3 regions of the Pseudomonas paraeruginosa genome follow, and region 3 is predicted to be linked to each of the others. Evidence: predicted binding sites of a transcription regulator. Region 3 holds the regulator's gene; each other region holds the start of a gene.

Region 1 (9,762 bases), 160 kb from region 3:
GAAGTATTGACCGCGACGCGGCTGAAACAGTCCCCGGCGGAAGTACCCGGCAGCATCAGCGTGCTCGACCGCGAGCTGATCGTCGCCAGCGGCGCCCGCGACATCCCGGAGCTGATGCGCCTGGTGCCGGGCATGATGGTCGGCTACCTGTCGGGCAACCAGCCGACGGTCAACTACCACGGTACCAGCATGTCCGGCGCCCGCCGCCTGCAGGTTTTGATCGACGGCCGCTCGGTGTACCGTCCGGGCCTGGCCAGCGTCGACTGGAGCGACTTGCCGGTGGCGCTGGAGGATATCGAGCGGATCGAGGTGTTCCGCGGGCCGAACACCGTCAGCTACGGCGCCAACGCGCTGATGGGAGTGATCAACATCATCACCCGCGCGCCCGGCGAGTCGCCCGGCACGCGCCTGAAGTACACCGCCGGCCAGCGCGGCATCCGCGACTGGTACGCCAGCCAGAGCATCGCCCTGGAGGACAGCGATTTCCGCCTGTCGCTGTCCGGCCAGGAAGACGACGGCTTCGATCACGCCCACGACGGCCAGTCCCTGCGCGACGGCCGCCGGCTCAGCCGCTTCAACCTCAACGCCAGCCACAGCCTGGCACCGAACCAGAGCCTGGAGTGGCAACTGGCGGCCAAGGAAGGTTCGAACCAGCATCCCTATGCCTACCACTCGCCGTTCCCCCGGGTTCCCGACAACGTCGACAACTCCGACACCCTGGCCCACGACTACGCCGGCTCGCTGCGCTGGAACGTCGATCTCGACCCGCGCCACAGCTTCTATATACAAGGCTACGCGCAGCACTGGGAACGCCAGCAGGAGTGGAACGCCTGCGAGGCGGCCATCGCCTTCAGCCCCGAACTGGCCCGGCTCTGGGAACTGAATCCGGGCTACCTGCGGCAGTTCGGCGACGACCCCTCGCGACTGCCGCCCGGCAGCGCCGAGGAGCAGCGACTGGCGACGAAAGTCCTCGAGCAGTTGAACAGTGGCGGTCTGCAACCGGTCTGCGGCCGCGTCGACCGGAACATCCGCGAGAGCCGCTATGACCTGGAGCTGCAGGACACCCTCAGCCTCGGCGACAACCTGCGCCTGCTCAACGGCCTGAGCTACCGCTACGACCAGGCGCGCTCCGAGACCTTTTATGGCGGCAAGGTCAGCAGCCAGATCTGGCGCCTGTTCAGTCAGGTCGAGTGGCACGCCGGCGAGCACTGGCTGCTGCAGGGCGGCGGCATGCTCGAGGACGTCCAGGGCTCCGGCAGCTCGTTCAGCCCCAGGCTGGCCGTCAACTACCTGATCAACCCGCAGCACAGCCTGCGCGCGGTGTACTCGGAGGCGGTGCGTTCGCCGGGGATGTACGAGAACGACGTCGACTGGCGCTACCGGGTCCGCCACCTGACCCCCGCCCCCTACGGACAGAGCGAAGCCTACTATTTCGCCAGTGCGCACGGCCCCGGCGACCTGGGCAAGGAGCATACCCGCTCGCGGGAGCTGGGCTACAACGGCTTCTTCCGCGAAGCCGGGGTGGCCGTGGACGTACGCCTGTTCCACGAGGAGATCACCGGTCTCATCAGCGATCCGCTGAGCGTGGTCGACTTCAGCCCGGACAACGGCGACCGCATCCGCTTCGCCGGCGCCGAAGGCCAGCTGGACTGGCGCCTGGGCCTGCGCGACCGCCTGCGCGCCACCTATGCCTACCTCGACTACGACGCCACCAGCCGCTACGACCGACGCCTGACCGCACGCCACGGCGGCTCTGCCGGCTGGATGCGCGATTGGGGACGGGGCTGGTCCAGCGCCCTTTTCTACTACGGCGACGACTCGTTGAACGGTCACCGCTTCGAACGCATCGACCTGCGCCTGGCCAAGCGCATCCCCCTGGGCAAGGCTGCCCTGGAACTGTCCGGAGTGCTGCAGCAGCGCCTCGACGACGAACCGCTGACCCTCCCCGACAACCGCTACGACAGCCGCCACCTGCTCTATTTCAGCGCCGAGGTGACGTTCTAGATGCGGCGCCTCCGTCATCCCCGCCGGCTGCTCTCGATTCTGCTCGTGCTCCTGCTCTGCGCTTTCACCCACGCCAGCGAGGCGGCACAGCTGATCCTCGTCAGCGCCAACCAGGGTGCCGCGCTGGGCGCCTTTCGCGACGCCCTGGCGCAGCGCCGGCCGCAGGACCGGGTCGAACTGCGCACGCCGGCCGCCTTGCCGGACGGCAGCACCTTCGCCAGCGACACCCGCCTGCTCCTGCTCGGCCCGGAAGCGCTGGCCTGGCGCCTGCGCCAGCGGCAGGCGCCGCCGACCCTGGCCTTGCTGCTCAGCCGGGTCGACGGCCAACGCCTGCTGCCCGCAGCCAACGACCGTCGCGGGCACAGCGTGGAGGGCCTCTGCGTACTCTGGAGCGATCCGCCGGCGGCGCGCCAGCTGCGCCTGGCGCGCCTGATCCTGCCGGGCATACAGCGCATCGGCGTGCTCTACGGCAAGGACAGCGAGTTTCTTCTCGAAGAGCTCAGGCGCGAGGCGCGCAGCCAGGGCCTGCAACTGTTCGTCGCCAGCAGCAGCGGCAACGACGACCCTCGCCCGCTGCAGTTCCTCCTCGGCAATAGTGACCTGCTGCTCGGCATCGACGACAAACAGCTGTACAACTCGCAGAGCATCAAGAGCCTGCTGCTCGGCAGCTATGCCAAGAATCGCGCGCTGCTCGGCCCCACGGCCGCGTTCGTCAAGGCCGGCAGCCTGGCGAGCAGCTACAGCGACCAGGAGGACTGGCTGGACACCCTCGACGAACTGCTCGGCCAGCCCCCCCGACGCTGGCCTCCCAGCCTCTACCCCGGGCACTTCAAGGTGCTCGGCAATCGGCAGGTCGCCCGCTCCCTGGGCATCGATCTGGCCAGCGACGCCGAACTGGGCCGGCGCCTCGCCGAAGGAGAAGAACCATGAGCCAGCGCCACGGCTGGGACATCCGTACCCGCATGCTGGCGATCAGCCTGGGGCCGGCACTGCTGCTGACCCTGTTGCTCACCGCCTACTTCACCTACTCGCGCCTGCAGGACCTGCGCCAGGAACTGACCCATACCGGCCAGTTGATCGCCGACCAGCTGGCGCCTGCCGCCGAGTACGGCGTGATCGCCGGCAACACACCGGTCCTGCAGAAGCTCCTGCAGGCTACCCTCGACACCCCGCACGTGCGCTTCATCGAGGTGCGCGACCGCAACGACAACATCCTCGTGTATGTCGAGCAGTTGCCCGGCGCACTGCAGAACGCCGCGCCGATCGACATCTTCCATTCGACCATCCAGCGCCAGCGCATCGCCCTGGCCAGCGATCCGCTGCTGGACAGCGCCAACGACGGTGACGGCCTGCCGGGCGAGGACTACCTGGGCCGGGTGGTGGTCGGGATGTCCAACGACGCCTTCAGCCAGCGCCAGCAGGAAATCCTTCTCAAGGCCGGCCTGCTCGCCGCCTTCGCCCTGATCCTCACCTTCCTCGTCGCCCGTCGCCTGGCGCAGCGTCTGTCGGCGCCGATCAGCACCATGGGCCAGGCGGTGGAGGCGATCCAGAGCGGCGACTACAAGACCAGCCTGCCGATCCTCGACGACGGCGAGATCGGCGACCTGGCGCGCCACATCAACAACCTCGCCAGCGGGCTGGACCGCGCCAGCCGGGAGCAGGAGCAGGCGATCGGCCAGTTGATCAGCGCCCGCGAGGAGGCGGAGCAGGCGAACCGGGCGAAATCCGACTTCCTGGCGATGATGAGCCATGAACTGCGCACCCCGATGAACGGCGTGCTGGGCATGCTGCAACTGCTGGAAACCACCGAGCAGACCCGCGAACAGGCGGAATACACCGCGCTGGCCACCGAGTCCACCGAGCATCTGCTGAAGGTCATCAACGACATCCTCGATTTTTCCCGTATCGAACGCGGCGCCCTGGAACTGGAATGCATCCCCTTCAACCTGCTGGAACTGGTGCAGGGCTCGGCCCTGGTGTTCCAGCACAGCGCCCAGCAACGAGGCCTGGCCCTGGAGCTGCAGATCCAGGCCGGCCTGGAGCATCTGGAGGTGCGCGGCGACCCGACCCGGATCCGACAGATCCTGGTGAACCTGCTGGGCAATGCGCTGAAATTCACCGAGGAAGGCTCCATCCACCTCAGTCTGGAATGGCAGGCTCTGGATCACGAGGTGCTGTGGCTGACCTGCGCGGTGCACGACAGCGGCATCGGCATTTCGCCGGAACGCCTGGAACACATGTTCGACGCGTTCCAGCAGGCCGACTCCTCGATCTCCCGCCGCTACGGCGGCACCGGCCTCGGCCTGGCCATCGCCCGGACCCTGGCGGAGCGGATGGGCGGCACCCTGCAGGCGCAAAGCAAGGAAGGCTGCGGCTCGACCTTCACCCTGGAGATCCCGTTGCCCTTCCAGCAGTCCCTGCCGCACCCGCAGCAGGCCAGCGGTGGCGCCAGCCCGGTCGCCGCCGGTCAGGAAATCCTCCTGGTGGAGGACAATCCGGTGAATCAGACAGTCATAGAAGCCATGTTGCGCAGCCTCGGCTATCGCGTCACCCTGGTCGCCGACGGCATCCAGGCGGTGCGCCACGCCGAACGCCAGCAGTACGACGCGATCCTGATGGACTGCCGCCTGCCGGTGCTGGATGGCTATGCGGCGACGCGCGAGATCAGGGCCCAGGAAAACGGCCGCCAGGTACCGATCATCGCGTTGACCGCCAACGCCCTGCAGGGCGACCGGGAGAACTGCCTGCAGGCGGGAATGAACGATTACCTGGCCAAACCATTCAAACGGGCGGAATTGCAACGCATACTGCAACGCTGGATCGGCTCGCAGCCGGACCTCTCCAGGGCATCGAACGCCAGCGGAGGGGCGGAGCCGGACTGATCTGCGACAAGGGCGGCAAGCGGACGCGGGAATAAAGTGAACATCTGTTCGCCGGACACTGTGACTTTCACCGCAACGCAACAGTCTATGACTAGGCTGCCGCCCCGACGCCGATACAATAACCCGGCGCGACGGCCGCTGGACGAACCGCCACAACCCTGCAGTTCAGGGATTTTTGAGGAGCTCGCATGACCAAACAACACGCCTTCACCCGAGAAGACCTGCTGCGCTGCAGTCGCGGCGAGCTGTTCGGCCCGGGTAACGCGCAACTTCCCGCCCCCAACATGCTGATGATCGATCGCATCGTCCACATCAGCGATGTCGGCGGCAAGTATGGCAAGGGCGAACTGGTCGCCGAGCTGGATATCAACCCCGACCTGTGGTTCTTCGCCTGCCACTTCGAAGGCGATCCGGTCATGCCCGGCTGCCTGGGCCTGGACGCCATGTGGCAGTTGGTCGGCTTCTACCTGGGTTGGCAGGGCAATCCGGGCCGCGGTCGCGCCCTGGGGTCGGGCGAAGTGAAGTTCTTCGGTCAGGTTCTGCCGACAGCGAAGAAGGTCACGTATAACATTCATATCAAGCGCACGATCAATCGTTCGCTGGTCCTGGCCATCGCCGACGGCACCGTCAGCGTCGATGGCCGCGAAATCTACAGTGCCGAAGGCCTTCGCGTCGGCCTGTTCACCTCCACTGACAGCTTCTAAGGGTTATCCGCATGCGTCGCGTCGTTATCACCGGTCTGGGCATCGTTTCCTGCCTCGGCAATGACAAAGACACCGTTTCCGCCAACCTCCGTGCGGGTCGGCCCGGCATTCGCTTCAATCCGTCCTATGCCGAGATGGGCCTGCGCAGCCATGTTTCCGGCTCGGTCGACCTGAACCTCGAAGAACTGATCGATCGCAAGGTATTCCGCTTCATGGGCGATGCCGCCGCCTACGCCTACCTGGCGATGGAACAGGCGATCAAGGACTCCGGCCTGACTCCGGAACAGATTTCCAACCCCCGTACCGGCCTGATCGCCGGCTCCGGCGGCGCTTCCACCCTGAACCAGATGGAAGCCATCGACACCCTGCGCGAAAAGGGCGTCAAGCGCATCGGCCCATACCGCGTGACCCGCACCATGGGCAGCACCGTATCGGCCTGCCTGGCCACCCCGTTCCAGATCAAGGGCGTCAACTACTCGATTTCCTCCGCCTGCGCCACCAGCGCGCACTGCATCGGCCAGGCCATGGAACAGATCCAGCTGGGCAAGCAGGACGTGGTCTTCGCCGGCGGCGGCGAAGAGGAACACTGGAGCCAGAGCTGCCTGTTCGACGCCATGGGGGCGCTTTCCACCCAGTACAACGACACCCCGGAAAAGGCCTCGCGCGCCTATGACGCCAAGCGTGACGGCTTCGTCATCGCCGGCGGTGGCGGCATGGTGGTGGTCGAGGAACTGGAGCACGCGCTCAAGCGCGGCGCCAAGATCTACGCCGAGATCGTCGGCTACGGCGCCACCTCCGATGGCTACGACATGGTCGCCCCGAGCGGCGAAGGCGCGATCCGCTGCATGCAGCAGGCACTGGCCACCGTCGACGCGCCGATCGACTACCTGAACACCCACGGCACCTCCACCCCGGTCGGCGACGTCGCCGAAATCCGCGGCGTACGCGAAGTGTTCGGCGACAAGGCCCCGGCCATCAGTTCGACCAAGAGCCTGTCCGGCCACTCGCTGGGCGCCGCCGGCGTTCACGAGGCGATCTACTGCCTGCTGATGATGGAAGGCGGCTTCATCGCCGGCTCCGCCAACATCGACGAACTCGATCCGGAAGTGGCCGACCTACCGATCCTCCGCGAGACCCGCGAGAACGCCAGGCTGGATACCGTCATGAGCAACAGCTTCGGCTTCGGCGGCACCAATGCCACCCTGGTCCTCAAGCGCTGGCAGGGCTGATCCCGCCATCGCCGCATGAAGCGCCCTCCGGGGCGCTTTTTTGTGCCCGGCGTTTCGCCTGCCAAATCGCATGAACGGCCTAAACCTCCCGTCTTGCCTGCCGATAGCCTGAACAGCCCTGTCCCCCCCTGCCCCCTGGAACACGCCACCATGTCTTTGCGCAGTATGCCCATCGCGACCCGTGCCGCCCTGAGTTTCGCCCTCATCACCCTATTGCTGGTCATCACCGGGATCTTTTCCCTGAACCGAATGGGCTCGCTCAACGAAGCTTCCTCCGACATCAGCGACAGCTGGCTGCCAAGCGTGCGCGAGAGCGGCGAGATCAACGTCCTGCTGGCCGAACTGCGGCAGGTTCAGCTGGCCCATGTGCTGGCGGCGGACGATAGCGCCAAGCGCTTCCTGGAGAGCCGCATGACGGAGATCGGCAAGGAACTGGCCGATCGGGAAGGCGCCTACCAGCGCCTGATCACCGGCGCCGAGGAACGCTCGATCTACGAGCGCTACCTGGCCGCCCGGCAGACACTGTTGCAGAGCCAGCAGACACTGGTGCAGATGTCGCGCGGCAAACCGCTGGAAGAAACCCGCCAGTACACCGAAACCACCCTGCTCGACCAGTACCGCGCCACCCAACAGCAACTGCAGGCGCTGATCGACTTCAACGCCAAGGGCGCCAGCCAGGCCAGCAAGACCTCGGACGAGGTCTACGACAACGCCTTCGCGGCGGTGATCGGCGTGTTGCTGGTCGCCGGCCTGGGCACCGTGCTGCTGGCCTGGTTGTTCACCCGCAGCATCACCCGTCCGCTCGGCGAAGCGCTGCGGGTCGCCGAAGTGATCGCCTCGGGCGACCTCACCAGCCGTATCGACACCAGCGGTCGCGACGAGCCGGCCAAGCTGCTGGTCGCCCTGCAGGGCATGCAGGCGCAACTGCGCCAGACCATCCAGCAGATCGGCAGCTCGGCGACCCAGCTGGCCTCCGCCGCCGAGGAACTGAGCGCGGTCACCGAGCAGGGCAATCGCTCGCTGACCCAGCAGAACGACGAAATCCAGATGGCCGCCACCGCGGTCAACGAGATGACCGCCGCGGTCGAGGAGGTCGCGCGCAACGCCAGCTCCACCTCGGACGCCTCGTCCGCCTCCGAGCAGTCGGCGCAGAACGGCCGCCAGCGCGTACTGGAGACCGTCCAGGCGATCCGCCTGATGAGCGAGGAGGTCGACAACACCTCGGCACTGGTCGGCGGCCTGGCGGAGAAGGCCCAGGACATCTCCAAGGTTCTCGACGTGATCCGCGGCATCGCCGAGCAGACCAACCTCCTGGCGCTCAACGCCGCCATCGAGGCGGCACGCGCCGGCGAGCAGGGCCGCGGTTTCGCCGTGGTCGCCGACGAGGTCCGCGCCCTCGCCCACCGGACCCAGGAGTCGACCCGCGAGATCGAGCAGATGATCGCCAATATCCAGGACGGCACCGGTGCCGCGGTGGGCGCCATGGACAGCAGCAGCGTGCGCGCCCGCAACATGCTGGAGATCGCCGAGGCCGCCGGCCTGGCGCTGAACGAGATCGCCGAACGGGTCGGCCAGATCAACGAACGCACCCTGGTGATCGCCAGCGCTTCCGAGCAACAGGCCCAGGTTGCCCGCGAGGTCGACCGCAACCTGGTGAACATTCGCGACATCTCGCTGCAGACTTCCGCCGGCTCCAACCAGACCGCCGCCGCCAGCCAGGAACTGTCGCAACTGGCCATCGACCTGAACAACATGGTCACCCGCTTCGTCGTCTGAACGGCATGGTGCGCCGCCTCACGGCGGCGCTTTTCCTCCGGTTGCCCGCCGTGGAGCCCGGGTTTTACCATGGAACCCGATCCCCACCGGAGCCGCCAAGATGGTCAAGCGCACCAGCCACAAGCAAGCCAGTTGTCCAGTCGCCCGTCCGCTGGACGTGATCGGTGACGGCTGGTCGATGCTCATCGTGCGCGATGCCTTCGAAGGTCTGACGCGCTTCGGCGAATTCCAGAAAAGCCTCGGCCTGGCCCGGAACATCCTCGCGGCGCGCCTGCGCAACCTGGTGGAACACGGCGTGATGGTGGCGGTCCCGGCCGAAAGCGGCAGTCACCAGGAATACCTACTGACCGACAAGGGACGCGCGCTCTTCCCCCTGCTGGTGGCGATTCGACAATGGGGCGAGGATTACTTCTTCGCCCCGGACGAATCCCACGTCCGCCTCGTCGAGCGCGACGGCGGCCAGCCGGTGCCGCGCCTGCAGGTACGCGCCGGCGACGGCAGTCCGCTCGCCGCGGAAGATACCCGAGTCAGCAGGGACTGATCGACGGACGAACAGGCTACCTTCGGCATCCGCGAGCACTCCGTCGAAAACGGCGGACAACGCGGGCGGTCATTCGCCCCGGGGCAAGCTGGTAACCGGCCGCTGGCGCCTGTCGGTCAGGGCGCACAACGTTGCCGGTGTCATCCGCCGATACTCCACACTACAGCGCAGTCAGCGCAAGAAAACGAACACTTCGCCCGGCGCGCGCTCAGCGCACGTCGAAGGTCTTTTCCGCCAGCAGGCGGTCGCCCTGGAACACCATCAGTCGCCACTCGCCCTTCACCACCTCGTGCGGCTCGGTGAATTCGTAGGCCATGACATCGGTCGGCGCGCCCGGCACCAGCTTCTGCACCACTTCGAACCTGTCATGCCGCTGGCCATCCGGAGTGACCACGCCCGGGGTGAGGTAGAGCAGCGTCAAAGGCGTATCGCCTTCCTGCTTGCCGCTGAGCTGATAACGCATGCCGAACTTGGTGCCAAGCTTGGCCGGGACTTCGGTGGTCCGCTGGATGTTCTGCTCGCTGCGGGTCAGCACCCGCTCGCCGGGCTGGAAATCCTGGTAGCGGCTTTCGAACACGCCGTACTCGATGGGGCCGTCGATACGCACCTCGGCCTGCGCCGCCGCG
Region 2 (9,762 bases), 1.7 Mb from region 3:
GAACAGCTCGGGGACGTTTTCCGCGGTGGTCCGGTTCACCGAGAACAGCCGCCCGGGCACGTAGACCATCTCGCGCAGAGTGCCGGCCAGCGGCATGTGCACGCGGTGGTAGTCGCGCGGCGACAGGTAGACGGTGGCGAAGTCGCCGCCCATGAACGGCGCGGCCAGTTCGGCATCGCCGCCGAGCAGTTCGGCCAGGCTGTAGCTGTGGCCCTTGGCCTGGAAGATCCGCCCGTGCTCGATCGGGCCGAGCTGGCTGATCGCTCCATCCGCCGGGCAGAGCACCGCGCCGGGCTCCTGGGCCGGCGGGCGGGCGCCGTCCTTCAGGGCGCGGGTGAAGAACGCGTTGAAGTGTTCATAGGCCTGCAGGTCCTCGACCTGCGCCTCGCGCATGTCGACCTGGTAGCGCCGGGCGAACCAGGCGATCAGGCGGTCCTTGAACCAGGTCGCACGGCAGTCGGCGGCGAAGCCGACCAACCGGGACAGCAGATGGTGCGGCAGCAGGTATTGGCAGCAGATGAACAGGCGATCTTTGAACGACATTCCTCAAACCTCTACAGGGGTATCGGGGTGGTTGCCCCATTCCGACCAGGAGCCGGCGTAGCCTTTGACCCGCGGGTAGCCCAGGGCCTTGGCGACCAGATAGGTGAAGCCGGAGCGATGATGGGTCTGGCAGTGGGTGATCACTTCCTTGTCCGGCGTGATGCCGAGGTCCTCCAGGACCTCGGCGATATCCGTGCGGATGCGCAGGGCGCGAGCCGGGTCCATGCCGGCGGTCCATTCGAAATTGATCGCGCCGGGCACGTGCCCGGCCTTTGCTGCGAGCACCTTGGTGCCGGCGTATTCGCTGGGGTTGCGAGCATCCCATACCGCCAGGTCGGCGGCGCCGAGGCGGCTTTGCAGGTATTCGCGGGTGGCGGTGGGCTCGTCGTGCAACGTCAGCGGCAGCGGGCCGCCGGCAGGCGCCGGGACCTCGCGGTCGAGCGCCCGGGTCTCGGCGAGCCAGGCCGGCAGGCCACCGTTGAGATAGTGGTAGCGGTGGTGGCCGATCACGTCGAGCAGCCAGATGAAACGGCCGGCCCAGCCGCCGCCTTCGTCGTCGTAGACCACGTAGGTCGCCTGCGGGCGGTGGCCCAGTTCGCCGAACAGGGCTTCCAGGTCGGCCTTGGCCGGCAGCAGGCCGGGTGCCGGGGGTTGTCCCCACTGGGTGCGTTTGGGATCGACGAAACGCGCGCCGGGGATGTGCCCTTCGGCGTAGCGGGTGGCACTGGTCAGGTCGACCAGGATCAGCTCGGGTGCGCCCAGGCGCGCCTCGAGATCGCTGGGCTCGATCACCAATGGCAGGTCGGAGAAGACGGACATGCGAGTACCCCCGGGTTGGAAAGGGCAGCAGTTTAACGGAAAGCGTGCCTGTCCAGTGCGCCGGGCTGGCCGTTCATTCCGTCCGACGCTGGCGGCCGAACTGCTGGACCGCGCGCTCGGTGCATTGGGCGGTCTTGGCGAAGGCCTGGGCGTGAAGGTCGCTAAATGGCTGGCCGGCGAGGTCGGCGAGGAGCAGCATCACCACCCGCGTACCGTTGCCCAGCGAGCGCAGCAGCAGGTGTGGACCGGGGAACCGCTGGCGCAGCGGCTCGGGGAGGGCCGGCAGCAATTGATCCTGGTTGTTCGGGCCGATGCGCAGCAGGGCCGGTTGCTGGAACAGCTTCTGCAACAGCGGGCTGCCGGCAATCTCCAGTTGCAATTTCTCCTGGCCGGGTTCGAGGCCGGAGGTCTGCTGCGCCTGCAGATGCATCTGGGTACGGTCGGCGACCAGCAGCATCACCCGTTGCAGGCCGCAGGCGCGCAGCGCATCGCGGGCGCAGGCGGTGAGCTGCACCACGTTGCTGAAGGGACTCGGTTCGCGCAGCAGCTCGGCGCAGTGCCTGCGCCATTCGGCCAGGGCTTCCGCCGAGGGCGGCGGTGGCGGTGCCGCCTCGGCCCGCCAGCGGCGCGTCTGCCAGGGCCAGATCAAGGCCACCGCCGGATGCCACAGCGGCGGCCGGGCGTGCAGGCGCGCGCTCTGCGCGGCGAGCATGTGCACCTGCTGCTGGACTTCGGTCAGCGGCTGGCCCAGGTAAAGGCCGGTCAGGCGCTGCCAGCGCAGCATGTGCGGCCCGTCCCAACTCTGGTGCGCGGCGATGGCCAGGCCGTTGGCGAGGAGAGTGCAGTTGGCCGGCTGGGTCAGCCAGCGGGCGAGATCGGGCTGGGCATCGAGTTGCTGTTGCTGGAGCAGGGGCGACTGGTGGTCGCGGGCGATGCGCAGGGCCCGGACCAGCAGGCGCCGGTCGCAGGCCAGCAGGCGATAGCCCTGGATCACCCACTGCGGCAACCGCCAGCGCTCGGCCAGCGCCAGGCAGATCGGCAGCAGGCGCATGCCGAGCAGTTCGCGCTCCACCCGCAAGGTCGGTTCGCCCTGTACCAGCACGCGCTGCTGCCACTGCTCCAGCAGTTGCGGTCGGGCGTTGGCCAGGGCCCAGACCGGCGCCATGGTCAGCAGGCTGCCCCAGTGGATTTCCTGCCAGAGTCGGGCCAGGCGCGCGCCGAACAGGCCGCTGGCCTGTTGCATGGCGTGCTGGCTGATCAGCAGCATCTGTGCGAGGACGCGGGGCATGTCGGCATCCTGGATGCTCGGCAGGGTCTTCAGAAGTTGGCTCGCGCGCGCCAGTCCCAGGCGACTGAGGGCGACCTCCAGGCTTTCCGCCGGATTGTCGCGGGCGCTTTCGGCGCGGTTGGCCTCGCGCAGGATGGACAGCGCCAGGGTCGGGCTGCCCTGCAACTGGTCGGCGATATCGCGCAGCGAACGGCGGCTGTCGCTCAGCGCGGCATGCAGGCTGGCGTACTGGCTGGCGGGGATCGGCAGGGGTTGCCGGTCGAGTTCTTCGAGCCAGGCGGCGAGGCGGTCTGTCATGGGTGTCGGGCTCGGTCTCGGCGAGGCGGCGAACTGGCTTTTCGAGTATTCGGACTATAGTCTTGCGGCTAGCTACCGATAACAAGAGGGAGCCTAGCAGTCCCCCTCCTTATCCTGTTCATTTCGTACGTCCGGTCCTCATGTCAAAAATCATCGGCATCATCGTCGTTTTCGCCAGCGTCCTCGGAGGCTATCTGCTCTCCGGTGGCAAGATCGGCGCCATCATCCAGCCCTTCGAGGTCCTGATCATCGGTGGCGCGGCCCTCGGGGCCTTCCTCCAGGCCAACCCCGGCAACACCTTCATGGTGGTACTGAAGAAAGCGCCGAAGATGTTCGGCCATCGCTTCACCCAGACCTTCTACCTGGAAGTGCTGGGCATGCTCTACGAGATCCTCAACAAGAGCCGGCGCGAGGGCATGATGGCGATCGAGGCGGATATCGAGGACCCCTCCGCCAGCCCGATCTTCAGCAAGTACCCGGGGGTGCTGAAGGACGAGCGGATGACCGCCTACGTCTGCGACTACCTGCGCATCATGTCCTCCGGGAACATGGCGCCGCACGAGCTGGAAGGCCTGTTCGACATGGAGCTGTCGAGCCTCAAGGAGGACCTCGAGCACCCGTCCCATGCGGTGACCAAGGTCGCCGACGCCCTGCCGGGCTTCGGCATCGTCGCCGCGGTGCTGGGCATCGTGATCACCATGGCGCTGCTCGGCGAGGGCAGCCAGGCGGAGATCGGCCACCATGTCGCCGCCGCGCTGGTCGGGACCTTCCTCGGCATCCTCGCCGCCTATGGCTTCGTCGGCCCGCTGGCCGGCGCCCTCGAGCACGACGCCAAGGAGGAGCTGAACCTGTTCGAGGCGATCAAGGCCTGCCTGGTCGCCTCCGCATCCGGCATGCCGCCGTCGCTGGCCGTCGAGTTCGGCCGCAAGGTACTGCTGCCCGGCCATCGGCCGACCTTCGCCGAACTCGAGCAGGCCGTGCGCGGCCGCTGAGTGGAGGCATAGTCGATAGATGGACAACAACCAGCCGATCATCGTCAAGCGCGTCAAGCGCTATGCCGCCGGCCACCACGGCGGCTCGTGGAAGATCGCCTTCGCCGACTTCGCCACGGCGATGATGGCGTTCTTCCTGGTGCTCTGGCTGCTGTCGTCGGCCACGCCGGAGCAGAAGAAGGCGATCTCCGGCTACTTCCAGGACCCCATCGGCTTCAGCGAAAGCGCCAGTCCCTATGTCATCGACCTCGGTGGCACGCCGACGCCGGCGCCGGACAAGACCCTCAACCCGCAGGTCCAGGCCCAGCCCGACTCCAACGAAAGCCGGATCAGTCCCGAGCAGGACCACCAGGTCAACGCCGACCAGGCCGAGAGCCTGGCCGAGCAGGTGGAGCGCGAGCGCCTGGCGCTGTTGCTGCAGGAGTTGCAGAACAAGGTCGACGAAAATCCGATGCTCAAGGACTTCAAGGACCAGATCCACTTCGAGATCACCCGCGACGGCCTGCGCATCCAGATCGTCGACGCCGCCAACCGGCCGATGTTCGATCTCGGCAGCGCGCGCCTGCAGCCATATTTCGAGGACATCCTGCTGGCGATGGCCGAGACCATCCGCCAGGTGCCGAACAAGATCAGCATCAGCGGCCACACCGATGCCAAGCCCTACGCCGGCAACGGCGACTTCGGCAACTGGGAGCTGTCGGCCAACCGCGCCAACGCCGCGCGCCGCGCGCTGGTAGCCGGTGGTTATCCAGAGACGCAGATATCCCAGGTGGTCGGCTACGCCTCGGCGCGACTGTTCGACGACAAGGACCCGTTGAACCCGGTCAACCGGCGGATCGATATCGTGGTCCTGACCCGCAAGGCACAGAAGGCCATCGAAGGCGAAACCGGCGCACCCGCGGCGGCTCCAGCCGAGCAGCCGGCGCCTCCGGCCGGCGCGCCGGCGACGGGCGCCCAGCCGCCGCTGCCGGCGGACGAGGTGCAGAAGAAGCTCAACCTGTTCGACGATGGCGGCAGCCTGAAGCTGGATCAGATCAGGGGCAATTGAATCTTCAGTAGTCCGCTTCCGGCATGCTCGCCAGAATGTGCCGGTAGCTGGCCATCCGTTGCGGCATGATGCGGCCGTCTTCCAGGGCCTGGAGCAGGGCGCATCCCGGTTCACGGTCGTGCTTGCAGTCGCGGAAGCGGCAATGCCCGAGCAGTTCGCGGAATTCGATGAAGCCGGCCTCGACATCGTCGCGCGACACGTGGCCCAGGCCGAACTCACGGATGCCGGGCGAGTCGATCAGGTCGCCGCCGCCGGGAAAATGGAACAGGCGCGCGGTGGTGGTGGTGTGGGTACCCTTGCCGGTCACCGTGGAGAGATCGCCGACGCGGGTGTCGACGCCCGGCAGCAAGGCATTCACCAGCGACGACTTGCCGACCCCGGACTGTCCGACGAAGACGCTGACGTGGCCGTCGAGAGCGCCGCGCAGTTCGTCCATGGCCAGGCCGTTGAAGGCCGAGACTTCGATCAGCGGATAACCCAGGGTGCGGTAGACATTCAGCAACGCATCGATGTCTTCTGCATTGCTCTCGTCGACCAGGTCGGCCTTGTTCAGGAGCAGCAGCGGCTGGATGCCGGCATGTTCGGCAGCGATCAGGTAGCGATCGATCAGATTGGCGTGGGGCTCGGGGCGCGGGGCGAAGACGATGACTATCCGGTCGACATTGGCCGCCACCGGCTTGAGCAGGCCGCGCATGTCCGGTCGGCACAGCTCGGAGCGCCGCGGCAGTTGCGCGACGATCACGCCGATGCCCTGGTTGCCGGCGCGCCAGACCACCTGGTCGCCCGTCACCAGCGCCGGCAGGTTGGCCCGCAGGTGGCAGCGCGAGACCTGGCCGTCGGTCGACTCGACCTCGACCTGCACCCCGAAGTGGGCGATCACCTGGCCGGTCTGCTCCGGCCCCAGGTCGCCACCTTCCATCTCCTCGACCGCGCGCGACTCGCGGCGCGCCGCCCGGGCCGCGCGTTCTTCCTGGATCTTTTCGATGCGCCAGCTCTGCCGGCGGGTCAAGTGGCGTCTGGCCATGATGCGTCCGCAAGAAAAATCGGCGGCGAGTTTAGCATGGGCGCGACGCCACCATTCGCGCGGCGGCGTTCCACGCTAGAATGCACGGCATAGCGACTGGAGCGACTCCCCCATGCAGAACCCGCAGAACCTTATCTGGATCGACCTGGAGATGACCGGCCTCGATCCGGACCGGGACGTCATCATCGAGATGGCCACCATCGTCACCGACAGTGACCTCAACACCCTGGCCGAAGGCCCGGTGATCGCCATCCACCAGCCGGAGGAAGTCCTCGCCGGCATGGACGAGTGGAATACCCGCCAGCACGGCCAGTCCGGGCTCACCCAGCGGGTCCGGGAAAGCACCGTGAGCATGGCCGAGGCCGAGGCGCAGACCCTGGCCTTCCTCGAGCAGTGGGTGCCCAAGCGCAGTTCGCCGATCTGCGGCAACAGCATCTGCCAGGACCGCCGCTTCCTCTATAGGCACATGCCCAGGCTGGAAGGCTATTTCCACTACCGCAACCTCGACGTCTCGACCCTCAAGGAACTGGCCGCGCGCTGGGCGCCGCAGGTCCGCGAAAGCTTCAAGAAGGGCAACACCCACCTGGCGCTGGACGATATCCGCGAGTCGATCGCCGAACTGCGCCACTACCGCGACCACTTCATCAAGCTCTGATCCGCCCTGTCCGGGCGGCAGGCGCCGGCCGGGCTAGGTTTCCCCGTGGCGCCTCAGCGCCCATTCCACGTGCTCGCGGACCAGTTCCGAAGGATGCTCGCGGCGCGCCTTCAGCGCTTCCAGCACCGGGATGGTCGAGGGCGCGTTGCCCAGCCCCACCGCCAGGTTGCGCAGCCAGCGCTCGTAGCCGGCGCGGCGCAGCGGAGAACCCTCGGTGCGGCCGAGGAACTCCTCTTCGCTCCAGAGGAACAGTTCGGCAAGACCGGCATTGTCCAGGCTGTGGCGCGGCTGGAAGTCGCCCTGCCCGGTGGGACGGGCGAAGCGGTTCCACGGGCAGACGATCTGGCAGTCGTCGCAGCCGAATACCCGGTTGCCGATCAGCGGCCGCAGCTCCAGCGGGATCGCACCCTTGTACTCGATGGTGAGGTAGGAGATGCAGCGCCGCGCGTCCAGCCGGTAGGGGCCGACGAAGGCGGCGGTCGGGCAGATGTCCAGGCACGCGGAGCAGCGCCCGCAGTGTTCGCTGGCCATCGCCGGATCGACCGGTAGCGGCACGTCGACGAACAGCTCGCCGAGGAAGAAGTAGCTACCGGCCTTGCGGTTGAGCACCAGGGTGTTCTTGCCGATCCAACCGAGTCCGGCCTGCTCGGCGATGGCCTTTTCCAGCACCGGCGCGCTGTCGACGAAGGCGCGGAAACCGAACGGGCCGATCTCGCCCTGGATGCGCTCGGCCAGTTGCTGCAGGCGCTTGCGGATCAGCTTGTGGTAGTCGCGGCCAAGTGCGTAGCGCGATACGTAGGCTTTTTCCGGGGCCGCCAGGACCTGCGCCATGCGTGTGTCGCCGGGCAGGTAGTCCATGCGCAGGGAAATCACCCGCAGGGTGCCGGGGACCAGCTCGGCCGGACGCGAGCGCTTGCTGCCGTGCGCCGCCATGTAGTCCATTTCGCCGTGGTAGCCCGCTTCCAGCCAGCGCTGCAGGTGCCCTTCGTGCTCGCCCAGGTCGACATCGCCGATGCCGACCTGCTGGAAGCCCAGCTCGCGGCCCCAGTCCTTGATGGACTGGGCGAGGCGGAGCGGGTCCGGCGGGGAAAGGCGGTCGGCCAGCGGCTGGGGAGTCATGGCGATTCGATGAAGACGAGGGAAAGCGAATGGGTACAGGTATAATTCTGCCAGACTGCGCGTCCGACGCCGAATCGATCCGATGACCATGACCTTCCAGCACGACGACCTGCCACTCGCCCTCTATTCCGCCGCCCAGGTGCGCGACCTCGATGCGCGCCTGATCGCCGCCGGGACACCGGGCTTCGAACTCATGCAGCGCGCGGCCCATGCCGCCTGGCGCGCATTGCGCCGGCGCTGGCCGGAGGCCGGGGCGCTGACCGTGCTCGCCGGGCATGGCAACAATGCCGGCGACGGCTACCTGGTCGCGGCGCTGGCGCAGCGCGCCGGCTGGCGCGTGCGGGTGCTGGCGGTCGCGGCGGCGGATCGTCTCTCCGGCGATGCCGCGCAGGCCCATGCCACGGCCCTGGATGCCGGCGTCGCGGTGCAACCGTGGAGCGAATGCGCCGAACTCGAGGGCGTGCTGGTCGACGCCATGCTCGGCACCGGCCTGGCCGGCGCGGTCCGCGAACCTTTCGCCCAGGCGATCCGCCTGGCCAACGCCGCCGGCCTGCCGGTCCTGGCGGTGGACATCCCTTCCGGCCTGAGCGCCGACACCGGCGCGGTATTGGGGGAGGCGATCCGGGCGGACCTGACGGTGACTTTCGTCGGGCTGAAGCTCGGGCTGTTCACCGGCGAGGCGCCGGAACGGGTCGGTGAACTGGTATTCGACGACCTGGGCGGCGACGCCGCCGCGGTCGCGCCGCTCCCGCCCCTGGCGCGGCGCCTGGCGCACCGCGACCTGCCAAGGTTGGCGGCACGGCCGCGGACCGCCCACAAGGGGCTCTTCGGCCATCTGCTGGTGGCCGGCGGCGACGCCGGGATGGGCGGAGCGGTGCTGCTGGCCGCGGAAAGCGCCCTGCGCTGCGGCGCCGGCCTGGTCTCGGCGGCGACCCGCGTCGAACACGTACCGGCGCTGCTGGGCCGTTGCCCCGAGGTCATGGCCCATGGCGTGGCTTCGGCGAACCAGTTGCTGGCTCTCGCCGAACGCGCCAGCGTGCTGGTGCTCGGTCCCGGGCTCGGCCAGAGGGCCTGGGGGCGCAGCCTGCTGAGCGCCGCCCGGGGGCGGCCATTGCCGCAGGTCTGGGATGCCGACGCGTTGAACCTGTTGGCCCTGGAACCGGTCGGAGCAGGGCCGCAGGCGTGGATCCTGACGCCGCATCCCGGCGAGGCCGCGCGCCTGTTGCGCCGCACGACCGCGCAGGTGCAGGCGGATCGCCCGGCTGCGGCGCTGGAATTGGCGCGTCGCTATCAGGCGGTGGTGGTACTCAAGGGCGCCGGCAGCCTGGTCGCCTCGCCCGACGGTCGCCTCGCCGTCTGTTCCCGGGGGCACCCGGCGATGGCCGGAGCCGGCCTGGGCGACATACTGTCGGGTGTCATCGGTGCCTTGCTGGCCCAGGGCATGGTGGCGTTCGACGCGGCCTGCCTGGCGGTCTGGCTGCACGCAGCCGCCGGTGAGCGGCTGGGCGCCCAGGGTCGCGGGCTGGTGGCGACCGATCTCGTACCTACCGTTCGTCAGTTGCTCGAGGAGTGCAGTCCGTGTCTGAAGTGATCCTGTCCGCCGAAGGGGAAGACGCGATGGTCGAACTGGGCGGGCGCATCGCCCGGGCCAGCGGCGGGCAGGGGGTCATCTACCTGCACGGCGACCTCGGCGCCGGCAAGACCACCCTCTCGCGCGGCATCCTGCGCGGCCTCGGCCATGCCGGCTCGGTGAAAAGCCCGACCTTCACCCTGGTCGAGCCCTACGAAATCGGCGAGCTGCGCGCCTACCATTTCGACCTGTACCGGCTCGCCGATCCGGAGGAACTGGAGTTCTTCGGCATCCGCGACTATTTCGACGGCAGCGCGCTCTGCCTGATCGAGTGGCCCGAGCGCGGCGCGGGCGTTTTGCCAACCGCCGATCTGGACATTACCATTACTGCCCAAGCGGGTGGACGG
Region 3 (9,762 bases):
CCGTTCATTGCATTCGGAGACAAGGATGTCTGCAATCATGCGTTATCTCGTCATGTTTCGCCTGTTCGGCGCGCTGCTCTGTGCCGTTGCCGTTAACGTTCCGTCCGTTTCCGCCGTGGCGGCACCGGTCAGCGCCGCCGCGCCGGCGTCCGCTGCCGCCGAGGACGCTGTCGACGGGATGGAGGGGGCGGCCGATGCGACATACGAACCCGCCGAGGTCCCCGTGTTGACCCGGCGGGTCACCGACCTTACCGCGACCCTCGACTCCAGCGAGCGCGCCCGCCTGGAGGCGTCCCTGGCGACGCTCGAGACGCGCAAGGGCGCGCAGGTGGCGATCCTGATGGTTTCCAGTACCTATCCGGACAGCATCGAGGCCTATGCGGTGCGAGTCTTCGAGGCCTGGAAGCTGGGACGCAAGGGCGTCGACGATGGCGTCCTGGTGCTGGTGGCGAAGAATGACCGGCGCATGCGCATCGAAGTCGGCTATGGCCTGGAGGGGGCGATCACCGACGTCGATGCCGGGCGGATCATTCGTGAATACATGACCCCGGCGTTCCGCCAGCAGGACTACGCCGGCGGCCTGGAAGCGGCGGCGCAGCGCCTGGTCCGCCTGATCGACGGCGAGGCGTTGCCGCCGCCGCCGCGCGACCCGATCGATCCCGACAGGGTGCAGCGAACCCTGGGCATCGTCTTCCTGCTCGGCGCCTTCGGTGGCGTGCTGTTGCTGGTGCGCCCGCGATCCTGGTACTGGATCCTCGGGACGCTGGTGGCGCTCGGCGCGGCGCTGGCGCTGGGGCGCCACTGGCCGGTGTGGGCGATGGTGCCGGTGGCGCAGCTGGTGGCGTTCCTCGGGGTCGGCTTCGGCGCCCTGCTCAAGTATTCGCGCGGCGCGCGCTGGTTCTTCGCCGTTCTCACGCTCTATGCGCTGGGGTTGTTCTGGGCCTATGGCCGCTACGGCGTGGCGGTGCTCCACTACGGGCTGGCCGTTCCGCTGTCGCTGGGGTTGACGCTGCTGATGCTGGCCGGGGCCTGGCAGGGGTTGCGCAAGGGGCGCCGCCGGGCCTGCCTGCCGGGTCTGCTGGGACTGCTGCTGACCCTGGCCCTGGAGTGCCTGCTGTTGCTGGTGGACGACCCCCTGAACAGCATCGAGGCGCTGATCATCCTGCCCGCCGCCTGCCTGCCGCTGTTCATCGGCTGCAACGTCGGTTCCGGCGGTCCGGGCGGACGGCGCAGGCGGGGCGGCGGATACCAGGGGGCGTCGAGTTTCTCTTCTTCGTCGTCATCGTCGAGTTCGTCGTCCGACTCCTTCTCCGGCGGCGGCGGCTCGAGCGGCGGTGGTGGCGCCTCCGGCAGCTGGTGATAGGGAAAAGCCTTTTTCAATCAAGCAATTGAAAAGTTGGAACGGTTCCTGCACTGACCCGCTCGACGCGCATTCCGGCGTCAAAAGTTTGTACGGCGCCTGTCTTCGGGCGCCACACGCAGGGCAGGGGAGTCGAGAGTGGACCGCACGCAACTGATCAGCAATGTGCGCAGCAACCTGGCGGGACTGGGCCGTGGCAGCCTGGGCGTGCCGGTCCTGTTGCTGGCCATGCTGGCGATGATGACCCTGCCGATCCCGCCGTTCCTGCTTGACGTGCTGTTCACCTTCAACATCGCCCTGTCCATCGTGGTCCTGCTGGTCTGCGTGTACGCCCTGCGGCCGCTGGACTTCGCCGTGTTCCCGACCATCCTGCTGGTGGCGACCCTGCTGCGCCTGGCGCTGAACGTCGCCTCGACCCGCGTGGTGCTGCTCCACGGCCACGACGGCCACGGCGCCGCGGGCAAGGTGATCCAGGCCTTCGGCGAGGTGGTGATCGGCGGCAACTACGTGGTCGGCGTGGTGGTCTTCGCGATCCTGATGATCATCAACTTCGTGGTGGTGACCAAGGGCGCCGGGCGGATTTCCGAAGTCAGCGCGCGTTTCACCCTGGATGCCATGCCCGGCAAGCAGATGGCCATCGATGCCGACCTCAACGCCGGCCTGATCGAGCAGGAGGAAGCCAAGAAGCGCCGTAGCGAGGTGGCCCAGGAGGCCGACTTCTACGGTTCGATGGACGGCGCCAGCAAATTCGTCCGCGGCGACGCCATCGCCGGCCTGCTGATCCTCTTCATCAACCTGATCGGTGGCATCGCCATCGGCATGATCCAGCACTCGATGTCCTTCGGCGACGCCGGCAAGGTCTACGCCCTGCTGACCATCGGCGACGGCCTGGTGGCGCAACTGCCGTCGCTGCTGCTGTCGACCGCCGCGGCGATCATGGTGACCCGGGTGTCCAGCTCCGAGGACATGGGCCAGCAGGTCAACCGGCAGATGTTCGCCTCGCCCAAGGCGCTGGCGATCTCCGCGGCGATCCTGATCGCCATGGGCGTCGTCCCCGGCATGCCGCACGTCTCCTTCATCGGTCTCGGCGCCCTGGCCGGCGGCGCCGCGTACTGGATCTGGCACCGCCAGAACAAGGCCAGGCAGGCCGCCGAGCAGGAGGTCCAGCGCCAGCAGGAGCTGCTGCCGGCGCAGCGCGCCCAGGAGGTCAAGGAACTGGGTTGGGACGACGTCACCCCGGTGGACATGGTCGGCCTGGAGGTCGGCTACCGGCTGATCCCGCTGGTCGACCGCAACCAGGGCGGGCAACTGCTGGCGCGGATCAAGGGCGTACGCAAGAAGCTGTCCCAGGAGCTGGGCTTCCTGATGCCCTCGGTGCATATCCGCGACAACCTCGACCTGCTGCCCAACGCCTACCGCCTGACCCTGATGGGCGTCAGCGTGGCCGAAGCGGAGATCTATCCGGATCGCGAGCTGGCGATCAACCCCGGGCAGGTGTTCGGCAGCCTCAACGGCATCGCCGGCAAGGACCCGGCCTTCGGCCTGGAGGCGGTATGGATCGAGCCCGGCCAGCGCGACCAGGCGCAGTCGCTGGGCTACACCGTGGTGGACGCCAGCACCGTGGTCGCCACCCACCTGAACCAGGTGCTGCACAAGCACGCCCACGAGCTGCTCGGCCATGAGGAAGTGCAACAGCTCCTGCAACTGCTCGCCCGCAGTTCGCCGAAGCTGGCGGAGGAGCTGGTGCCGGGGCTGATTTCCCTGTCCACCCTGCTCAAGGTCCTGCAGGCACTGCTTCAGGAGCAGGTGCCGGTGCGCGACATCCGGACCATCGCCGAGGCCATCGCCAACGTCGCTCCGCGGAGTCAAGATCCCGGCGCGATGGTCGCGGCGGTACGCGTCGCGTTGTCCCGCGCCATCGTGCAAAGCATTGTCGGGCTTGAGCCGGAGCTGCCCGTGATCACGCTCGAGCCGAGGTTGGAACAGATCTTGCTGAACAGCATGCAGAAGGCCGGGCAAGGCTCCGAGGACGGCATGTTGCTGGAGCCGGGGATGGCCGAGAAGCTGCAACGCTCGCTGATCGAGAGCGCGCAACGCCAGGAGATGCTCGGCAAGCCGGCGATCCTGCTGGTTGCCGGGCCGATCCGTTCGATGATGTCGCGCTTCGCGCGAATGGCGGTGCCCAGCATGCATGTGCTGGCCTACCAGGAAATCCCGGACAACAAGCAGGTCACCATCGTCGCGACGGTGGGACAGAACTGAACGAGGGCTGCGCCGGCTCCAGGGCCGGCACACCGGGCAACCAGAGGTTGCCGGCAAGACTACTGAACTGAGGGGTTCGGGCAATGCAAGTCAAACGCTTCTTCGCCGCCGATATGCGTCAGGCCATGAAACTGGTCCGCGACGAACTGGGTCCGGACGCCGCGATCCTCGGCAACCGCCGGGTCGCCGGCGGCATCGAGCTGACCGCGGCGCTGGATTACCAGGCCCCGCCGGCGCCGAGCAAGCCCAATCCGGCGCTGGAAGTGGAACTGCGCAAGACCCAGGCGCGGATCGCCGAGGCACGCGCCGAATTGACGGCCCGGCCGGCGGAAAGCCAGCGCAAGGATCGTCAATTGTTCGCCGAGCAGAAGCCGGCGCGGCCGACCCTCGCCGAGTCCATGGCGGCGCCGCAGGCCAAGGCCGCGGCGGGCGGACAGACCCTGGAGGCGATGCGCTTCGAGCTGAACGGCCTGCGCGAACTGATCGAGGTGCAGCTGGGTTCGATCGCCTGGGGCCAGTTGCAGCATCAGCGCCCGCAGCAGGCCAATCTTTGGCGCCGCCTGCAACGCATGGGCCTGCCGGCGGAGCTGAGCAAGCCGCTGCTGGAGCGAGTCGCCGCGGTGGGCGATACCCGCCAGGCCTGGCGCATGCTCCTGGCACACCTGTCGCGCGCCGTGCCGACGCCGGACCAGGACCCGCTCGACGCCGGTGGCGTGCTGGCCCTGGTCGGCCCGGCCGGTGCCGGCAAGACCACCACACTGGCGAAGATGGCCGCGCGCTACGTCCTCAAGTACGGCGCGCAGAGTCTGGCGCTGGTGAGCATGGACAGCTACCGGATCGGCGCCCAGGAGCAGATCAAGACCCTCGGGCGGATCCTCAACGTGCCGGTGACCCTGGTCGACCCCGGCCAGTCGCTGATCCAGGCCCTGGCGCCGCTGGCGCGCAAGCGCATGCTGCTGATCGACACCGCCGGCCTGCCGGCCAGCGATCCGGCCCTGCGCATGCAGCTCGAGGCCCTGGCGTCGCCGAGCCTGAACGTGAAGAATTACCTGGTGATGGCCACCACCAGCCAGAGCCAGGTGCTCAGGTCGGCCTACCAGACCTATCGGCACTGCGGGCTGGCGGGCTGCATCATGACTAAGCTGGACGAGGCGGGCAGCCTCGGTGAATCGATGGCGCTGGCTATCGCCCAGCGACTCCCGGTAGCCTATCTGGCGGACGGGCCGCGGATTCCGGACGATCTGCAGGTGGCGCGCAGCCACCAGCTGGTCAGCCGGGCGGTCAGCCTGCAGGCGCCGGAAGAACCCAGCGAGGACGCCATGGCCGAGATGTTCGCCGGGCTCTATCAGCAACCGGCGCGGCGTGTCGGCTGAGATCGGTGAGTGCCGCGCGTGGCGCGGGTGACGGAAGCGAAGGTGGCTTCCGCCGGGCCGGGACCGATGGTGCATCGGCCCCGCCAATACCGGAAGACCCTGGAAGGGTTTCCCGGGAAGACGACAACACAAGGTATGAAGCAGATGGGTAGCATGCATCCCGTACAGGTGATCGCAGTAACTGGCGGCAAGGGCGGCGTCGGCAAGACCAATGTGTCGGTGAACCTGGCACTGGCTCTGGCCGATCTCGGTCGTCGCGTCATGCTGCTGGATGCCGACCTCGGCCTGGCCAACGTCGACGTCCTGCTGGGGCTCACGCCCAAGCGCACCCTCGCCGACGTGATCGAAGGACGCTGCGAGCTGCGCGACGTCCTCCTGCTCGGTCCCGGCGGCGTGCGTATCGTTCCCGCGGCCTCCGGCACGCAGAGCATGGTGCATCTCTCGCCCATGCAGCACGCCGGCCTGATCCAGGCGTTCAGCGATATCAGCGACAACCTCGACGTGCTGGTGGTGGACACCGCCGCCGGGATCGGCGATTCGGTGGTCAGCTTCGTCCGCGCGGCGCAGGAGGTGCTGCTGGTGGTCTGCGACGAGCCGACCTCGATCACCGATGCCTACGCCCTGATCAAGCTGCTCAACCGCGACCACGGCATGACCCGCTTCCGGGTCCTGGCGAACATGGCCCACAGTCCGCAGGAAGGGCGCAACCTGTTCGCCAAACTGACCAAGGTCACGGACCGTTTCCTCGACGTCGCACTACAGTATGTAGGTGTCATCCCCTACGACGAGTCGGTACGCAAGGCCGTGCAGAAACAGCGAGCCGTATACGAGGCATTCCCCCGCTCGAAGGCGTCACTGGCCTTCAAGGCGGTCGCGCAGAAGGTCGACAGCTGGCCGCTGCCGGCCAACCCGCGCGGGCACCTGGAGTTCTTCGTCGAACGACTGGTCCAACATCCCGCGACAGGCTCGGCCGTATGACAGCGGCCTCTGGAGTGCGTATGTACAGCAAGGCGCAAGCGCAGAACTCCCAGGAGCAACTGATCCAGCGTTACGCACCACTGGTCAAGCGCATCGCCTACCACCTGCTCGGCCGCCTGCCGGCCAGCGTGCAGGTGGAGGACCTCATGCAGGCCGGCATGATCGGCCTGCTCGAGGCAGCGAAGAAATACGATGCCGGCAAGGGCGCCAGCTTCGAGACCTATGCCGGCATCCGCATCCGCGGCGCCATGCTCGACGAAGTCCGCAAGGGCGACTGGGCGCCGCGCTCGGTGCACCGCAACACCCGCATGGTGACCGACGCGATCCGCGCGATCGAGGCGAGAACCGGCCGCGACGCTAAAGATCACGAGGTTGCTGCCGAACTCCAATTGAGCCTCGAAGATTACTACGGCATCCTCAGCGACACGCAGGGCAGCCGCCTGTACAGCTTCGACGACCTGTTGCAGGACGGCGAACATGGATTGCCCGAAGATACCAGCCTCAGTCACAACGAGCCGATCCACGGCCTGCTCGACGAACGTTTCCAGGCGGCCCTGGCGGATGCCATCGCCAAGCTGCCGGAACGCGAGCGCCTGGTCCTGGCGTTGTATTACGACGAGGAGCTCAATCTCAAGGAGATCGGCGAGGTGCTGGGCGTCAGCGAATCGCGGGTCAGCCAGTTGCACAGCCAGTGCGCCGCGCGGTTGCGCGCGCGCCTGGCGGATTGGCGGTCGGCCTGAAGCGGCCTCGACCGCGGCTTGTAAACGTTAACGCAAAAGAATGTATGGCGCGTCCCGCTGGGACGCGTCCTGGTCTGTACGGAGGTCTACTTGGACAAGAACATGAAAATTCTCATCGTGGACGACTTTTCCACGATGAGACGCATCATCAAGAACCTCTTGCGGGACTTGGGCTTCACCAATACCGCCGAGGCCGACGACGGCACCACGGCGCTGCCGATGCTGCACAGCGGCAACTTCGATTTCCTCGTCACCGACTGGAACATGCCGGGCATGACCGGCATCGACCTGCTTCGCGCGGTGCGCGCCGACGAGCGCCTCAAGCACCTGCCGGTACTCATGGTCACCGCCGAGGCCAAGCGCGACCAGATCATCGAAGCGGCCCAGGCCGGGGTCAACGGCTATGTGGTCAAACCCTTCACCGCCCAGGTCCTGAAGGAAAAGATCGAGAAGATTTTCGAGCGGGTCAACGGCTGAAGCCGGCCAAGAGGGTGTCATGGTGCTTGGTAACGATTCCACGGGCGATGAATTCGAATCGACCCTGAAAAAACACGCGCGCGAACTGGTGGACTGCCTCGAACGGGGACATTTCCAGCAGGCGGTGCAACTGATCCAGGAGCTCAGCCAGGCCAGGGACCGCGGTCTGTACCAGGAAGTGGGCAAGCTGACCCGCGAACTGCACAACGCCATCGTCGATTTCCAGATCGACCCGCATTCCCCGCACGCGCAGGAAATGTCGCAGATCGCCGACGCCACCGATCGTCTTTCCTACGTGGTGGAGATGACCGAGAAGGCCGCCAACCGGACCATGGACCTCGTGGAGCAGAGCGCCCCGCTGGTCAACCAGATGGGTGACGATGCACGGGCACTGCAGCAGGACTGGCAACGCTTCATGCGCCGGGAAATCGACGCCGACGGTTTCCGCGAGCTGGCCAAGCGCATCGATCAGTTCCTCGTGCGTAGCGGCGAGCACGCCGGGCAGTTGTCTTCCCAGCTCAACGACATCCTGCTGGCTCAGGATTACCAGGACCTGACCGGCCAGGTGATCAAGCGCGTCACCAAGCTGGTCACCGAGGTCGAGAGCAACCTGGTGAAGCTGGTCTGGATGGCCGGGCAGGTGGACCGCTACGCCGGCATCGAGCACGACCACGTGAGCATGCGCCACCAGGCCGCGCTGGAGCGCTCGGCCAAGGGCGAAGGGCCGCAGGTCGCCGCGAGCAAGCGCGAAGACGTGGTGTCCGGGCAGGACGACGTGGACGATCTGCTGTCCAGCCTGGGTTTCTGACCCGCCCGGCTCAAGACTGCGGCGTAGCTGCCGTTAAGTATGCATTGAACGCTGGCGTCGACGGGACGCCGGCACAGCCTTCGTCATGCCGGTGATCCCGGCGCGGACGAAGGTCGGTCCGCAAGGCGCGGACCGGTATTTCCGGCAGGACCGCGGTCTTGCCGACCCTTTCGAGTAACACGTCTCTGGGAGCAGCCGAATGAGCTTCGACGCCGATGAAGAAATCCTCCAGGACTTCCTGGTTGAGGCCGGCGAGATTCTCGAGCAATTGTCCGAACAACTGGTCGAGCTGGAGAGCCGGCCGGACGACATGGACCTGCTCAATGCCATTTTCCGCGGGTTCCATACGGTCAAGGGCGGTGCCGGCTTCCTCCAGCTGAACGCGCTGGTGGAATGCTGCCACATCGCGGAAAACGTCTTCGACATCCTGCGCAAGGGCGAGCGGCGCGTCAGCTCCGAACTGATGGACGTGGTGCTGCAGGCGCTGGACACGGTCAACGCGATGTTCGACCAGGTGCGCGAGCAGTCCGAGCCGACTCCCGCCACCCCCGAACTGCTGGCGGCGCTGGCGCGCCTGGCCGAACCTGAGGGCGCTGCGCCCGCGCAAGCGCCGGCTGTCGCGGAACCGGAGCCCGAACCCGAACCGGCGCCGGCAAGTGCGCAGGCCGGCTCCAGCGATATCACCGACGACGAGTTCGAACAGTTGCTCGACGCCCTCCAGGGTGGCGAGGTGCAGGCGGCGCCCGCCGAAGCAGCCGTCGAGGCGCCGGGCGGCGACGAGATCAGCGACGCCGAGTTCGAGGCACTGCTCGACCAGTTGCATGGCAAGGGCAAGTTCGTTCCGCCGGCGGCATCCGCCGCGCCGGAGCAGGCCCCGGCGGAGCCCGTGGCAGCCGCCGCGGCTGGCGGCGATGACATCAGCGACGATGAGTTCGAAGCGCTGCTCGACGAACTGCATGGCAAGGGCAAGTTCGGCGAGGCACCGGAAGCTGCGGCTGGGCCCGTCGCGACACCCCCCGCCAGCGCTCCCGCCGAGACGGCAGGAGCGGGCACGGCGCCAGCCGCCGCGACTGGCGAGGATATCAGCGAAGACGAATTCGAGGCGCTGCTCGACGAGCTGCACGGCAAGGGCAAGTTCAATGGCGCTTCCGAAGCTGTCGCGGCCGCCGCCGCGGTAGTCAAGAACATCGCGGCGAAGAGTCCCGCGGCGAAACCGGCGACGCCCGCCAAGGCCGCCGCGCCCAGGCCGGCGGCGAGCGAGCGGCCGGCGGCCAGCGAAGCGGAGACCACCGTGCGCGTGGATACCGCGCGCCTCGACGAGATCATGAACATGGTCGGCGAGCTGGTGCTGGTGCGCAATCGCCTGGTACGCCTGGGCCTGAACAGCGGCGACGAAGCCATGGCCAAGGCCGTGGCCAACCTCGACGTGGTCACCGGCGACCTGCAGATGTCGGTGATGAAGACCCGCATGCAGCCGATCAAGAAGGTCTTCGGCCGCTTCCCGCGCCTGGTCCGCGACCTGGCGCGGAACATGAAGAAAGAGATCAATCTGGAACTGGTGGGCGAGGAGACCGACCTCGACAAGAACCTGGTCGAGGCCCTGGCCGACCCGCTGGTGCACCTGGTGCGCAACGCCGTCGACCACGGCATCGAGAGCCCGGAGGAGCGCGAGGCCGCCGGCAAGCCGCGGGTCGGCCAGGTGGTGCTGTCGGCGGAGCAGGAGGGCGATCACATCCTCCTGATGATCACCGACGACGGCAAGGG

Evidence for each region. The regulator FliA, encoded in region 3, starts transcription of late flagellar genes. The targets are predictions, from matches to a motif close to CTAAAGTTTNNNNNNNNNNNGCCGNTAA.
Region 1: a site for FliA is predicted at 6,899-6,926, ahead of B7D75_RS16820 (methyl-accepting chemotaxis protein). Genes of this name have one in related genera too.
Region 2: a site for FliA is predicted at 3,002-3,029, ahead of motA (flagellar motor stator protein MotA). Genes of this name have one in related genera too.

Annotation. Positions count from the first base shown of each region.
Region 1 covers NZ_CP020560.1:3,558,251-3,568,012, forward strand. The annotation lists gene B7D75_RS16795 (TonB-dependent receptor plug domain-containing protein) at 1-2,004, shown strand, start outside; gene B7D75_RS16800 (hypothetical protein) at 2,005-2,934, shown strand; gene B7D75_RS16805 (ATP-binding protein) at 2,931-4,886, shown strand; gene fabA (3-hydroxyacyl-[acyl-carrier-protein] dehydratase FabA) at 5,075-5,590, shown strand; gene fabB (beta-ketoacyl-ACP synthase I) at 5,602-6,819, shown strand; gene B7D75_RS16820 (methyl-accepting chemotaxis protein) at 6,970-8,595, shown strand; gene B7D75_RS16825 (winged helix-turn-helix transcriptional regulator) at 8,696-9,136, shown strand; gene B7D75_RS16830 (DUF3859 domain-containing protein) at 9,345-9,762, opposite strand, start outside.
Region 2 covers NZ_CP020560.1:5,419,099-5,428,860, reverse strand. The annotation lists gene asd (archaetidylserine decarboxylase) at 1-543, opposite strand, end outside; gene rhdA (thiosulfate sulfurtransferase) at 547-1,362, opposite strand; gene B7D75_RS25755 (HDOD domain-containing protein) at 1,436-2,947, opposite strand; gene motA (flagellar motor stator protein MotA) at 3,088-3,939, shown strand; gene motB (flagellar motor protein MotB) at 3,959-4,987, shown strand; gene rsgA (small ribosomal subunit biogenesis GTPase RsgA) at 4,992-6,011, opposite strand; gene orn (oligoribonuclease) at 6,124-6,666, shown strand; gene queG (tRNA epoxyqueuosine(34) reductase QueG) at 6,700-7,785, opposite strand; gene B7D75_RS25725 (NAD(P)H-hydrate dehydratase) at 7,868-9,376, shown strand; gene tsaE (tRNA (adenosine(37)-N6)-threonylcarbamoyltransferase complex ATPase subunit type 1 TsaE) at 9,364-9,762, shown strand, end outside.
Region 3 covers NZ_CP020560.1:3,721,019-3,730,780, reverse strand. The annotation lists gene B7D75_RS17630 (TPM domain-containing protein) at 26-1,360, shown strand; gene flhA (flagellar biosynthesis protein FlhA) at 1,499-3,622, shown strand; gene flhF (flagellar biosynthesis protein FlhF) at 3,706-4,995, shown strand; gene fleN (flagellar synthesis regulator FleN) at 5,131-5,973, shown strand; gene fliA (RNA polymerase sigma factor FliA) at 5,970-6,713, shown strand; gene B7D75_RS17605 (chemotaxis response regulator CheY) at 6,816-7,190, shown strand; gene B7D75_RS17600 (protein phosphatase CheZ) at 7,210-7,998, shown strand; gene B7D75_RS17595 (chemotaxis protein CheA) at 8,198-9,762, shown strand, end outside.